One region of the Paenibacillus pasadenensis genome, then DNA from elsewhere that is predicted to be linked to it. Evidence: predicted binding sites of a transcription regulator. Region 1 holds the regulator's gene; the other holds the start of a gene.
What was found. The regulator LexA, encoded in region 1, represses DNA repair genes until DNA is damaged. The targets are predictions, from matches to a motif close to CGAACATATGTTCG.
Positions count from the first base shown of each region.

Region 1 (5,246 bases):
GCGGAGTGAGGCGGTCCCACACATGCACCTGATAAAGATCGATATAGTCCGTGCCGAGCCGCTTCAAGCTTGCCTCTACGTTCTGCACGATATGCTTGCGGGACAAGCCGACGCCGTTGACATGGGGCTCGGTGCGCATCCGCACCTTCGTCGCGAGCACGATCTCGTCCCGATACGGCTTGATCGCGCGTCCGACGATCTCCTCCGAGCGGCCCTGCACATATACGTTCGCGGTATCGAGGAAGTTCCCGCCCTGCTCGCGGAATTCCTCGATCATGCGCGCGCTGTCGGATTCCGACGCGGTATGGCCGAACGTCATCGTCCCGAGGCACAGCTCCGAGACGACGAGGCCGCTGCGGCCAAGAAGACGGTATTCCATGCTATTCCTCCTTCTCCCTTTCCGGTCCGTCCGTCCATTCGATGCTGTCCAGCTGCTGCCTGAAATTGCGCTTGAAATTGTCCAGGTATTCCTTGCGCAGGCGGGTGCGCTCTATGACTTCATCGGGCGTGAGTCCGATCGTCTTATCCTTGCGGGACAGCTCGTTGATCCGGTTGATCAGCGCATTGATATCCACTTCCGATTCCTCCCCCCTCGACCGAAAAATGCTTTTCCTTCTCACTTTGAACGATGAGGGAAGACATGTCAAGAAAGCAGCCCGGCCCTCAGGCGGAGGCCGGAGGGCTGAATGGGGAGTCTCTCATTATGGGGGGAGGCCGCAGCATAGGCTGAAGGTCAGCGGGTAGCCGGAATGATGAGCGTGTCGCCTGGCTCGATCGACGGGGAAGCGAGGCCGTTGCGCTTCTGTAGGCGGTAGACGCCCTCCCGGGTATCGGCGGCGATGGCATGAGCGGAGGCGATCGACCAGAGCGTATCGCCGGCGGTCACGACTACGGTTCCTTCGTCCGGTCCTGCCGGAGCGATCTCGGCTCCCTCGGCTCCGCCGACGCCCCAGAGGCTGACGAGAAGCAGGACAAGCAGCAGCGCCGAGACCGTCCACGGCAGCAGGCGGCGGACCGTCCATGAGGAAGCCGGCCGGAACGAAGCCCGCTCGCGGCTCGCGGCGGCACGCCGCGGCCCGGCGCCGGCACGGGCAGAGGATGCGCGGCGGAGCTGGCTCGCGGCGCGGTCCATTTCGGAGGTCATGGGCGAGAGCCCGCCGTCGCACGGCGAAGATGCGGCTTGTTTTGGACTGCTGTATCCCGATAATGTCAACATGAGATCCACTCCCCAAACATTTGTTCTGGCTTCAGATTAGCACGAACGCTTGTTTCCGTCAACGGCATTTTGGAACATTTGTTCCCTTTCCTGCGATCGATCGGGCGAACAGCTGTTTCTCGAACTTATGTTTGTACGAACTCGGGTTCTGTGGTATACTTTTGAAAACGCGTATGGTCTACTATACCTATTCTTGGAGTGAGTGCGATGTCTAAAGTGTCCAACCGCCAGCAGGCGATTCTCGACTTCATCAAAAACGAAGTCCGCGACAAGGGATACCCGCCTTCGGTCCGCGAGATCGGCGAAGCGGTAGGGCTGGCATCCAGCTCGACCGTCCACGGCCATCTCGACCGCCTGGAGAAGAAAGGCCTGATCCGCCGCGACCCGACCAAGCCGCGCGCGATCGAGATCCTTGACGGCGATTCCCCGACGGAGCTGCCCTTCCCGACCGCGGTCAGCAAGATTCCGGTCGTCGGCAAGGTCACGGCCGGCATGCCGATCACCGCTACGGAGAACATCGAGGAGTACTTCCCCCTCCCGGCCCATTTCGTCGGCGACCATGACGTGTTCATGCTCAGCGTCATCGGCGACAGCATGATCGAGGCCGGCATACATAGCGGCGATTACGTCATCGTCCGCCAGCAGTCCTCCGCGACCAACGGCGACATCGTCGTCGCGATGACGGAGGATGACGAGGCCACCGTCAAGACCTTCTACAAAGAGAAGGACCACATCCGCCTGCAGCCCGAAAATGCCTCGATGGAGCCGATCCGGCTCAAAAATGTCAGCATCCTCGGCAAGGTGATCGGATTGTTCCGCGACATCCACTGAGCTTGTCCGCCCTTTTCCGGCCGCTCGTCCCGAGAGGCCTGACGGCGCCGAGTTTCCTTCATTACCCAGCCGCTTCCGCCCTTATTCAACGAAGCGCGCACTCCGACAGAGTGCGCGCTTTTTTGTCAAAGGTTCTCGTTTTTCGCGATGCCGAGGCGGCGTTCAACGAAGCTTCTCCTGGAAAAATTCATTCACATAGACGAGGCGGCTTCCCGGCAGCTTGAAGCTCATATAAAAGCCCGCGCTCTCGATATGGATGCCGGCAAGATAGCGGCTTCGGGCATAAGGCAGCACGAGGCGCTTCAGCCTCCCCTCGTCGCTGCGGCTGACCGCCAGCGCGACCAGCCGCGCATAGGCCGGATTCGACGACAGCCTCCGATAAAGCGGCAGGATCGCACGGCTGATGAGCCGCAGCGCTTCCGGCTGAAAGGTGAACTGCGCCATGCCGGGCACGATCGTCGTCGCGTTGGTATAATGCCCGAACGGCTCCGCGACCCGCACATCCGCGAAAAAGCCGATGCCGTTCGTGCTGAACGATTGGATGTCCCGGCGCGGCACGAACCGGCCGAGCAGCTTCAGCAGCGTGTCGAGATCCGCCTCGCGCACCGCTTCGCACCAGCGTTCGGCGAACTTCCTGCTGCGCAGGAACTCCCGGTACAGCGGCAGCATGACGCCGGCCGTTCGGGATAGCGCCGATGGCGGCAGCGGTCCGGGCGGGACCCGCCTGCGGGACGAGCTCATGCATGTCACTCCCTTCCGTTGCCGATTCTCTCGGACTCAGCATATGCGGACGTCGAGAGCGATAGACCGGAAGGACGGCAGCAAAAAAAACGGCTCCGCAGCCGAACCGGCGATCCTGCCCGATCGCCCGGTCCAAGCTGCCGGAGCCGTTCCTCCCGTCTAACTGCCCGTCGCCGCTATGGCTCGCTCGCCCAGCGCCGCTGCCCCGGCAAAGGACATTCGCGCGCTCGCAGCCAGGCGACAACGGGCATGATGCAGCCGCAGGCCCGGCAAGTGACTCCATCCTCCAGCTTCGCGCACGATCGGCAGGCCTCGAGGCGGCGCTCATAGGTCGCCGCCTCGACCCGCTTGTCCGGGGCGAATGCCGACGTCGCAAGCAGCCTCTGCATCTGCGCCTCGGTCACCCGGTAGCCTTCCCGGCAGCCCTTGCAGTCGGTATCGGCCATGCTGCGTCAGGCTTGGGCCGGCGCGCTCAGCTTCAGCGTCACGACCGACATCGGCGGCAGCGTCACGACCAGCTCCTCGCCCTGCCGCTTGAAGCCGTCGAACGCCTCCGGACGCAAGCGCTCCGGATGCTCGAACGTGTTGTGCGCGTCGATGCTGTCTCCGGCGAGCACGAGGCCCGACCAGCTGCCGCCATCCTGCAGGCCGCGCAGAGACAGCGTCGTCTCTGCCGAAGCATGAGGATCGAGATGGCAGAGGCTGATGTGGACGTTCCCTTCCTGGTCGCGGGTCGCCGTTCCGCTGACCGCCGGAATCTCTTCCTCGCCGAAGCGATAGCTGCCGCTCGTCAGCTGCAGATCCAGCCGCTCGGCATCCTGATGAACCTTGTACATGTCGAACACATGATAAGTCGGCGTCAGCAGCGCCTTGTCTCCCTCCGTCAGTACGACCGCCTGCAGCACGTTGACCGTCTGCGCGATGTTCGCCATCCGCACGCGGCGATTATGCTCGTGGAAAATATGGAACGTCAGCGATGCGACCAGCGCGTCGCGGATCGTGTTCTGCTGATACAGGAAGCCCGGGTTCGTGCCCGGCTCGACGTTGTACCAGGTTCCCCATTCGTCGACGATGAGCGCCACTCGGGCATCCGGATCATATTGATCCATGATCGCGCTGTGGCGCGTGATCAGCTCGTCCATGCGGAGCGACTTCCGGAGCGTGGAGAACCACTCCGCCTCGTCGAAGCCGGTCGCGTCGCCCTTGTCCTGCCAGCTGTCGCGCGGCAGCGTGTAGTAATGAAGCGTCAGCGCGTCCATGAATCGTCCCGCCTCGCGCATGAGCACCTCGGTCCAGCGATAGTCGTCGGAATTCGCGCCGCAAGCGATGCGCTCGATCCGGTTGCCGCCGTAGTTGCGGACATAGGTCTGGTAGCGGCGGTACAGATCGGCATAATACTCCGGCCGCATGTTGCCTCCGCAGCCCCAGTTCTCGTTGCCGACGCCGAAGTACGCCACCTTCCACGGCTCCTCGCGGCCGTTTTCCGCGCGCAGCTCCGCCATCGGGGAGACGCCCTCGAAGGTCAGGTACTCCACCCATTCGGCCATCTCCTGCACCGTGCCGCTGCCGACGTTGCCGTTGATGTAAGGCTCGCAGCCGATCTGCCGGCACAGCTCCATGAATTCATGCGTCCCGAAATGGTTGTTCTCGACAACGCCGCCCCAATGCGTGTTGATCATGCGCTTGCGCTTCTCGCGCGAGCCGATGCCGTCCTTCCAATGGTACTCGTCCGCGAAGCAGCCTCCCGGCCAGCGCAGCACCGGAACCCGGATCTGTTTAAGCGCTTCCACGACATCGTTGCGGATGCCGTTCGTATTCGGAATGGGCGAGTCCTCGCCGACCCAGAGGCCCTCGTAGATGCAGCGGCCCAGATGCTCCGAAAAATGCCCGTATACATTTCGGTCGATCTTGCCTTTTTGGATGTCCAGATTCAAAATGCCTTTTGCGGTCATGGTTGACGCTCCTTTAATTAATGTTATTATTAATCTAGTAATAGCTACGCGAATAGTATACGGAACGTCTTTCCATCCGTCAACGTGTTTTGCACAGCGGCAAGGCCTTGCTTGTATTTCATCCGCCGCTTCCTTACGATGAAGACAAAATGACTTGAAAAGGATTCGATTCCATGGAACAAGATCTCTCGCTTGACCTGACCGAGGCTTCCTTGCCTGTCTACGAGGCGCTGGCCAGTCCGGTCCGGCTGCGCATCCTGCGGCTGCTTCAGGACAAGCCGATGAACGTCAAGGAGCTGGCGGCCGCCTGCAGCCTGTCCAGCGCCATCATGACGATGCATGTGCGCAAGCTTGCCGAAGCGGGACTGCTCCGTTACGAGCTCGTTCCAGGCAAAAGCGGCGTGCAGAAAATATGCCAGCCTGCCGCCCGCTCCTTGCAGGTCCGGTTTGCCGACGACCTGCCTCCCGTCCGCCGCAAGAGCCACCGGATCGAGCTGCCGGTCGGA
Region 1 covers NZ_NFEZ01000004.1:2,609,519-2,614,764, reverse strand. The annotation lists gene B8V81_RS20840 (aldo/keto reductase) at 1-379, opposite strand, end outside; gene B8V81_RS20835 (DUF896 domain-containing protein) at 381-575, opposite strand; gene B8V81_RS20830 (LysM peptidoglycan-binding domain-containing protein) at 734-1,144, opposite strand; gene lexA (transcriptional repressor LexA) at 1,424-2,047, shown strand; gene B8V81_RS20820 (hypothetical protein) at 2,210-2,788, opposite strand; gene B8V81_RS25550 (DUF6171 family protein) at 2,965-3,177, opposite strand; gene B8V81_RS20810 (alpha-N-arabinofuranosidase) at 3,241-4,740, opposite strand; gene B8V81_RS20805 (ArsR/SmtB family transcription factor) at 4,914-5,246, shown strand, end outside.

Region 2 (5,246 bases), 330 kb from region 1:
TTGAAGATGATCGTCTTCGCGTCCTCCGTAGTCAAGCCGGAGATCCGCTCCAGCTCGCTCTGCTGCTGCCGGTAGATGGAATCAATCTGCTCTTGCGTTTCCTCGATTCGTTTCTCCTTGTTGGCTACCAATTCTTCTTTGCGTTCGAGTGCCTCAATTTTCTTATCCAAAGACTCCTCTTTTTGCAGCAAGCGCCTTTCAAGACGCTGATTCTCATTGCGTCTCTCCCGAATGTCCTTGTCCGCTTCCGAACGGAGTTTATGGATTTCGTCTTTCGCTTCCAGCACCGTTTCCTTTTTCAACGCATCCGCTTCCTTCTTCGCCTGTTCGACGATCTGGAGCGCGGCCTGCTCAGCGCTGGAAATCTTAGCCTCGGCAAACGACTTTCGGACGAAGTAACCAATCCCAAAGGTAATCGCGCCAACAACGAGAACGATCAAGATCCACCAAATGGGGTTCATCTTGTTCACCTCCTCGTTGCATTCACCAAGGCATCAGCCGGGAATGATATTCAATTGTTGCCATTCGGTTCCATACCGTGCTTTACGACTGTAGAAATGGAGACAAAAAACCTGAACCCATTTACGGAAGGAAAGGCATCCCATGCCAGATGGATGCTTTATTATTGTAGCTTTCCGCAAAATCAATTGTCAAGCCAGCCCCCGTCGGCGTCGTCCTCGCCCTCGGCCGAGTCCTGAATCTGCCGGACCGTCTCCCGCACGAGATCGCTCGGGAATCCGCGCCGCAGCAGGAATCCGGTCAGCTTCATCCGTTTGTCCCGCTCTTCTCCCTTCAGGCTCCGCCATTTCTTCTCTCCGGCCTTGAGCGCGGCGCGCCGTTCTTCCTCGTCGTCGAGAGCCTCGACCGCGCGTCCCGCCGTCTCCTTTGGAATGCCGCGCTGCTCGAGCTCCATGCGGATGAGGCGGCTGCCCTTCTGGCTGCTCCGCAGACGCTGGGAGGCGAACATGCGGGCATAGTCGCGGTCGTCGACGACCCGCTCCTGCTGCAGCCGCTCGATCGCATAGCGGATATCCTCTTCTTCGAATTCCTTGCGCTTGAGATAGGCGGACATCTCCTTCGACGTCCGCATCTTGAAGCCGGCGTAGAAGACGGCCGCCGCATACGCCCGGTAACGAGCGTTCTCCTCCGCGATCCGCGCCATCAGCTTCGGCTCGATGAGCGTTTCTTTGAGCAGCCGGTACTTGACGAGAATATCCTCATGCACCGACAGCTCCGGCTCCTCGCTGCCTTCGAGATAAATCCAGTAGAGAGACGGCTTCTTGTCGTCCTGCTCTACGCGCGTGATCCGTTTTTCCTGCTCCTCCATCTACGCCGCTCCCCTTCCTCGTCGATTCTAATGAAGAAAAAAGCACCCCCGACTCCATCAGGGATGCTTGGTCATGCCGCTACTTCGCAGAGCGGTAAACAATCAGACGTCGAGCTCCAGCTCCTCGAATTCGTCTGCCTCGTCCTTCGAAACTTCGGCGCCGGCGGCGCGCTCCGCAGCCGCATTGAGGTTATGCGCCTCGCGGATCTTGCCTTCGATCACGCTTGCGATCGGCTCGTTGTCCTTGAGGAACTGCTTGGCGTTCTCCCGTCCTTGGCCGAGACGGTCGCCGTTGAAGCTGAACCAAGCGCCGCTCTTCTGCACGATGTCCATCTCCACGCCGATGTCGATGATGCTGCCGACGCGCGAGATGCCTTCGCCGTACATGATGTCCAGCTCGGCCTGGCGGAACGGAGGCGCCACCTTGTTCTTGACGACCTTGATGCGGGTCCGGTTGCCCACGACGTCGGTGCCCTGCTTGATGCTCTCGATGCGACGCACGTCCAGCCGCACGCTGCTGTAGAACTTCAGGGCGCGTCCGCCCGGAGTCGTCTCCGGGTTGCCGAACATGACGCCGACCTTCTCGCGGAGCTGGTTGATGAAGATGGCGATCGTCTTGGACTTGCTGATCGCTCCGGACAGCTTGCGCAGCGCCTGCGACATGAGGCGCGCCTGGAGGCCGACGTGGGAGTCGCCCATCTCGCCCTCGATCTCGGCCTTCGGCACGAGCGCCGCGACGGAGTCGATGACGATGATGTCGACGGCGCCGCTGCGCACGAGCGCCTCGGCGATCTCCAGCGCCTGCTCGCCCGTATCCGGCTGGGACAGCAGCAGCTCGTCGATGTTGACGCCGAGCTTGCTGGCGTAGAGCGGATCCAGCGCATGCTCCGCGTCGATGAAGGCGGCTTGTCCGCCCGTGCGCTGCACTTCGGCGATCGCGTGCAGGGCGACGGTCGTCTTGCCGGACGACTCCGGTCCGTAGACTTCGATGATGCGGCCGCGAGGGAAGCCCCCGATGCCGAGCGCGATATCCAATGCGAGGGCGCCGCTGGAGACCGTTTCAACGGCCAGCTGGGCGGACTCGCCTAATTTCATGATGGAGCCTTTTCCGAATTGTTTCTCAATCTGGCGAAGCGCCATATCTAAAGCTGCGCGGCGATCTGACAAGAGATCCACATCCTTCGTTCGTCGATTTATAGTTCTATTCTAGTCTACTTGAAGCCGTTTGCCAAGACTTTTTTCGAACATACATTCGCTTTTTTTGAAGCGCGCTCCGTCCCTCCCCGAGTCCCGCCGCAGCCCCGAAAAAAGACAAAGAACCGCAGCTGGTCCGACTCGCTGCGGTTCTTCCGTCAACTGCCTTTATTGTACGCGATCCGAGCCGGCCAGCGCAAGGCCGCCGCGGCTATTCCTGGAGCGCCAGCCAGAGCCGGTAAAGCGCGTGCTTGGCGGCGCGGATGCGCACCATGTCGCGATTGCCGCCCGCATTCAGCTCATGCGTCTCGGCCTCCCCGCCTTTGCGGGCGATGCCGATGTAGACGAGCCCGATCGGCTTGCCCTCGGAGGAGCCCGGCCCGGCGACGCCGGTAATCGAGACGCCCCAGTCGCTGCCGGTCGTCTCCGCCACCCGCTGCGCCATCAGCGCCGCGGTGGAGGCGCTCACCGCTCCGGGCGCGTCCGCCCCCTCCAGCTGGGCGAGCGGAATGCCTAGCAGCTTGTGCTTCATCGTATTCGTATAGGTGACGATGCCGCCGAGAAACTCGCCGCTGCTGCCGGGGATGCCGGTGATGAGCTCGGCCAGCAGGCCGCCCGTGCAGCTCTCGGCCACGCTGACCCGCATCCGCCTCGTGCGCAGCCGCCGCAGCACCGCCTCTTCGAGCGAGATGTCCTCTTCGGCATAGATATGGGCGCCGAGGCGCTCGCGGATCTGCTGCGCCATCCGCTCGATGCGGTCCAGCGCCTGCGCCTCGTCCGCGGACTTGCTGGAGAGGCGGATCGCCACCTCGCCTTCCTTGGCATACGGAGCGATCGTCGGATCGCTCTGGCTCTCGATCAGGTCGATCAGCTCATGCTCGAGCCGCGACTCGCCGATGCCGGCGAAGCGCAGGATGCGCGAATGCAGCGGAGCCCCCGCTCCGAGCTCCGCCAGCAGCCAGCGCGTCGCCGGCCCCTCGAACATCGGCATCATTTCCTTGGGCGGACCCGGAAGCAGGATATAGCGGGTTCCGTCCTGCTCCAGCGCGTTGCCGACGGCAAGCCCCGCGTCGTTCTCGAGCGCCGCGCTGCCCTCGATCCAGTTGGCCTGCCGGCGGTTGCTCTCGACCATATGGCTTCCGCGGGAAGCGAAAAACCGCTCCATCGCCTCCATCGTCGGCTCATGGACGACGAGCCGGCGCCCGAGATAGTCGCCGAGCACGTCCTTGGTGAGGTCGTCCATCGTCGGCCCGAGACCGCCGGTGAACAGCAGCAGGTCGGCGCGGGAGCGTGCCGTATCGATCGCCTGACGGATGCGGGCGGCGTTGTCGCCGACGACCGTCTGGAAAAAGACGTCGATGCCGAGGGCGGCGAGTCCTTGGGAAAGATAGCGTGCGTTCGTATTGACGATCTGTCCAAGCAGCAGTTCCGTTCCAACAGCGATGATTTCGGCTTTCACAGCGCTTCACTCCTGTCGTGGATTGGGCTGTCGGTAACGGACAAGGTCCCTTTCCCGAAAAGGAAAGAGACCTTGTAAGCTACTCGACGGGAATCAGGTTGCGGTTCTTGACGAAGTAGTCGATGCCGGACCAGATCGTGATCAGCGCAGCCGCCCAGCTGAGGATGATATCCATGCGGATGTCCACCAGCGCGAACGGGAAGTTGTTGAGCAGCAGCGCGATGATCATCGCGATCTGGATGCCGGTCTTCCACTTGCCCCAGGTGCTTGCCGCAAGCACGGCGCCCTCCAGCAGGGCGACCTGGCGCAGGCCCGTCACGGCGAACTCGCGGCTGATGATGACGATGGCGATGAACGCGGAAAGCTTGTCCATCTGCACGAGCGAGATGAGGACGGCCGCGACGAGCAGCTTGTCCGCCAGCGGATCAAGCAGCTTGCCGAGATTGGTGACCATCTTGTTCTTGCGGGCCAGATAGCCGTCGAGCCCGTCGGTGCTCGCCGCGATGATGAAGATCAGGGCGGCGATGATTTGCGTGTATGTAAGCTCGAAATCTTCGAACCGGACCGTTCCCAGATCGAACCGGATCAATAGAAAAAACAGGATGACAGGCACTAAGAAGATGCGCGCGAGCGTGATCTTGTTGGCCAGGTTCAAGCCCTTCCCCTCCCTGACGTTTCAAACTTCACAAGTATAATCGAAGCGGAAGCGGCCTGTCAAAACGAGGATCGACGGCCGTCAGCGATAGTTGGTGAACTGCAGCTCGAGCTCGAGGTTGGCGCCGCGCAGCAGCGAGATGACCGCTTGCAGATCGTCCCGGCTCTTGCCCGTCACGCGCAATTGATCGCCTTGAATCTGGCTTTTCACCTTCAGCTTGGAATCGCGGATGAGCACGTTGATCTTCTTGGCGTCGTCCTGGCCGATGCCTTGCTTGAGCTTGATCCGCTGGCGCACCGTGCCGAGCGTGGCCGCCTCGATCTTGCCGAAGTCCATGTTCTTGATCGGCACTCCGCGCTTGATCATTTTCGTCTGGAGGATGTCGATGACGCTTTTCAGCTTGTACTCGTCGTCGGAAGCGACGACCAGCTCCTCCTTCTCCAGCTTGATGCTGCTCTTGCTCCCCTTGAAGTCGAAGCGGTTCTCGATTTCCTTTTCCGCCTGGACGATGGCGTTGTTCAGCTCCTGCAGGTCTACCTTCGATACGATATCGAACGAACTTTCCGAACTCATGGGTCCAGTCCTCCTTGCGTTTTCATCGTCCTCTATTA
Region 2 covers NZ_NFEZ01000004.1:2,936,031-2,941,276, forward strand. The annotation lists gene rny (ribonuclease Y) at 1-461, opposite strand, end outside; gene B8V81_RS22260 (regulatory protein RecX) at 644-1,327, opposite strand; gene recA (recombinase RecA) at 1,430-2,494, opposite strand; gene B8V81_RS22270 (competence/damage-inducible protein A) at 2,733-3,980, opposite strand; gene pgsA (CDP-diacylglycerol--glycerol-3-phosphate 3-phosphatidyltransferase) at 4,060-4,635, opposite strand; gene B8V81_RS22280 (YajQ family cyclic di-GMP-binding protein) at 4,717-5,208, opposite strand.
Region 2: recA (recombinase RecA) is a predicted target of LexA. The motif match lies at 2,569-2,582, and genes of this name have one in related genera.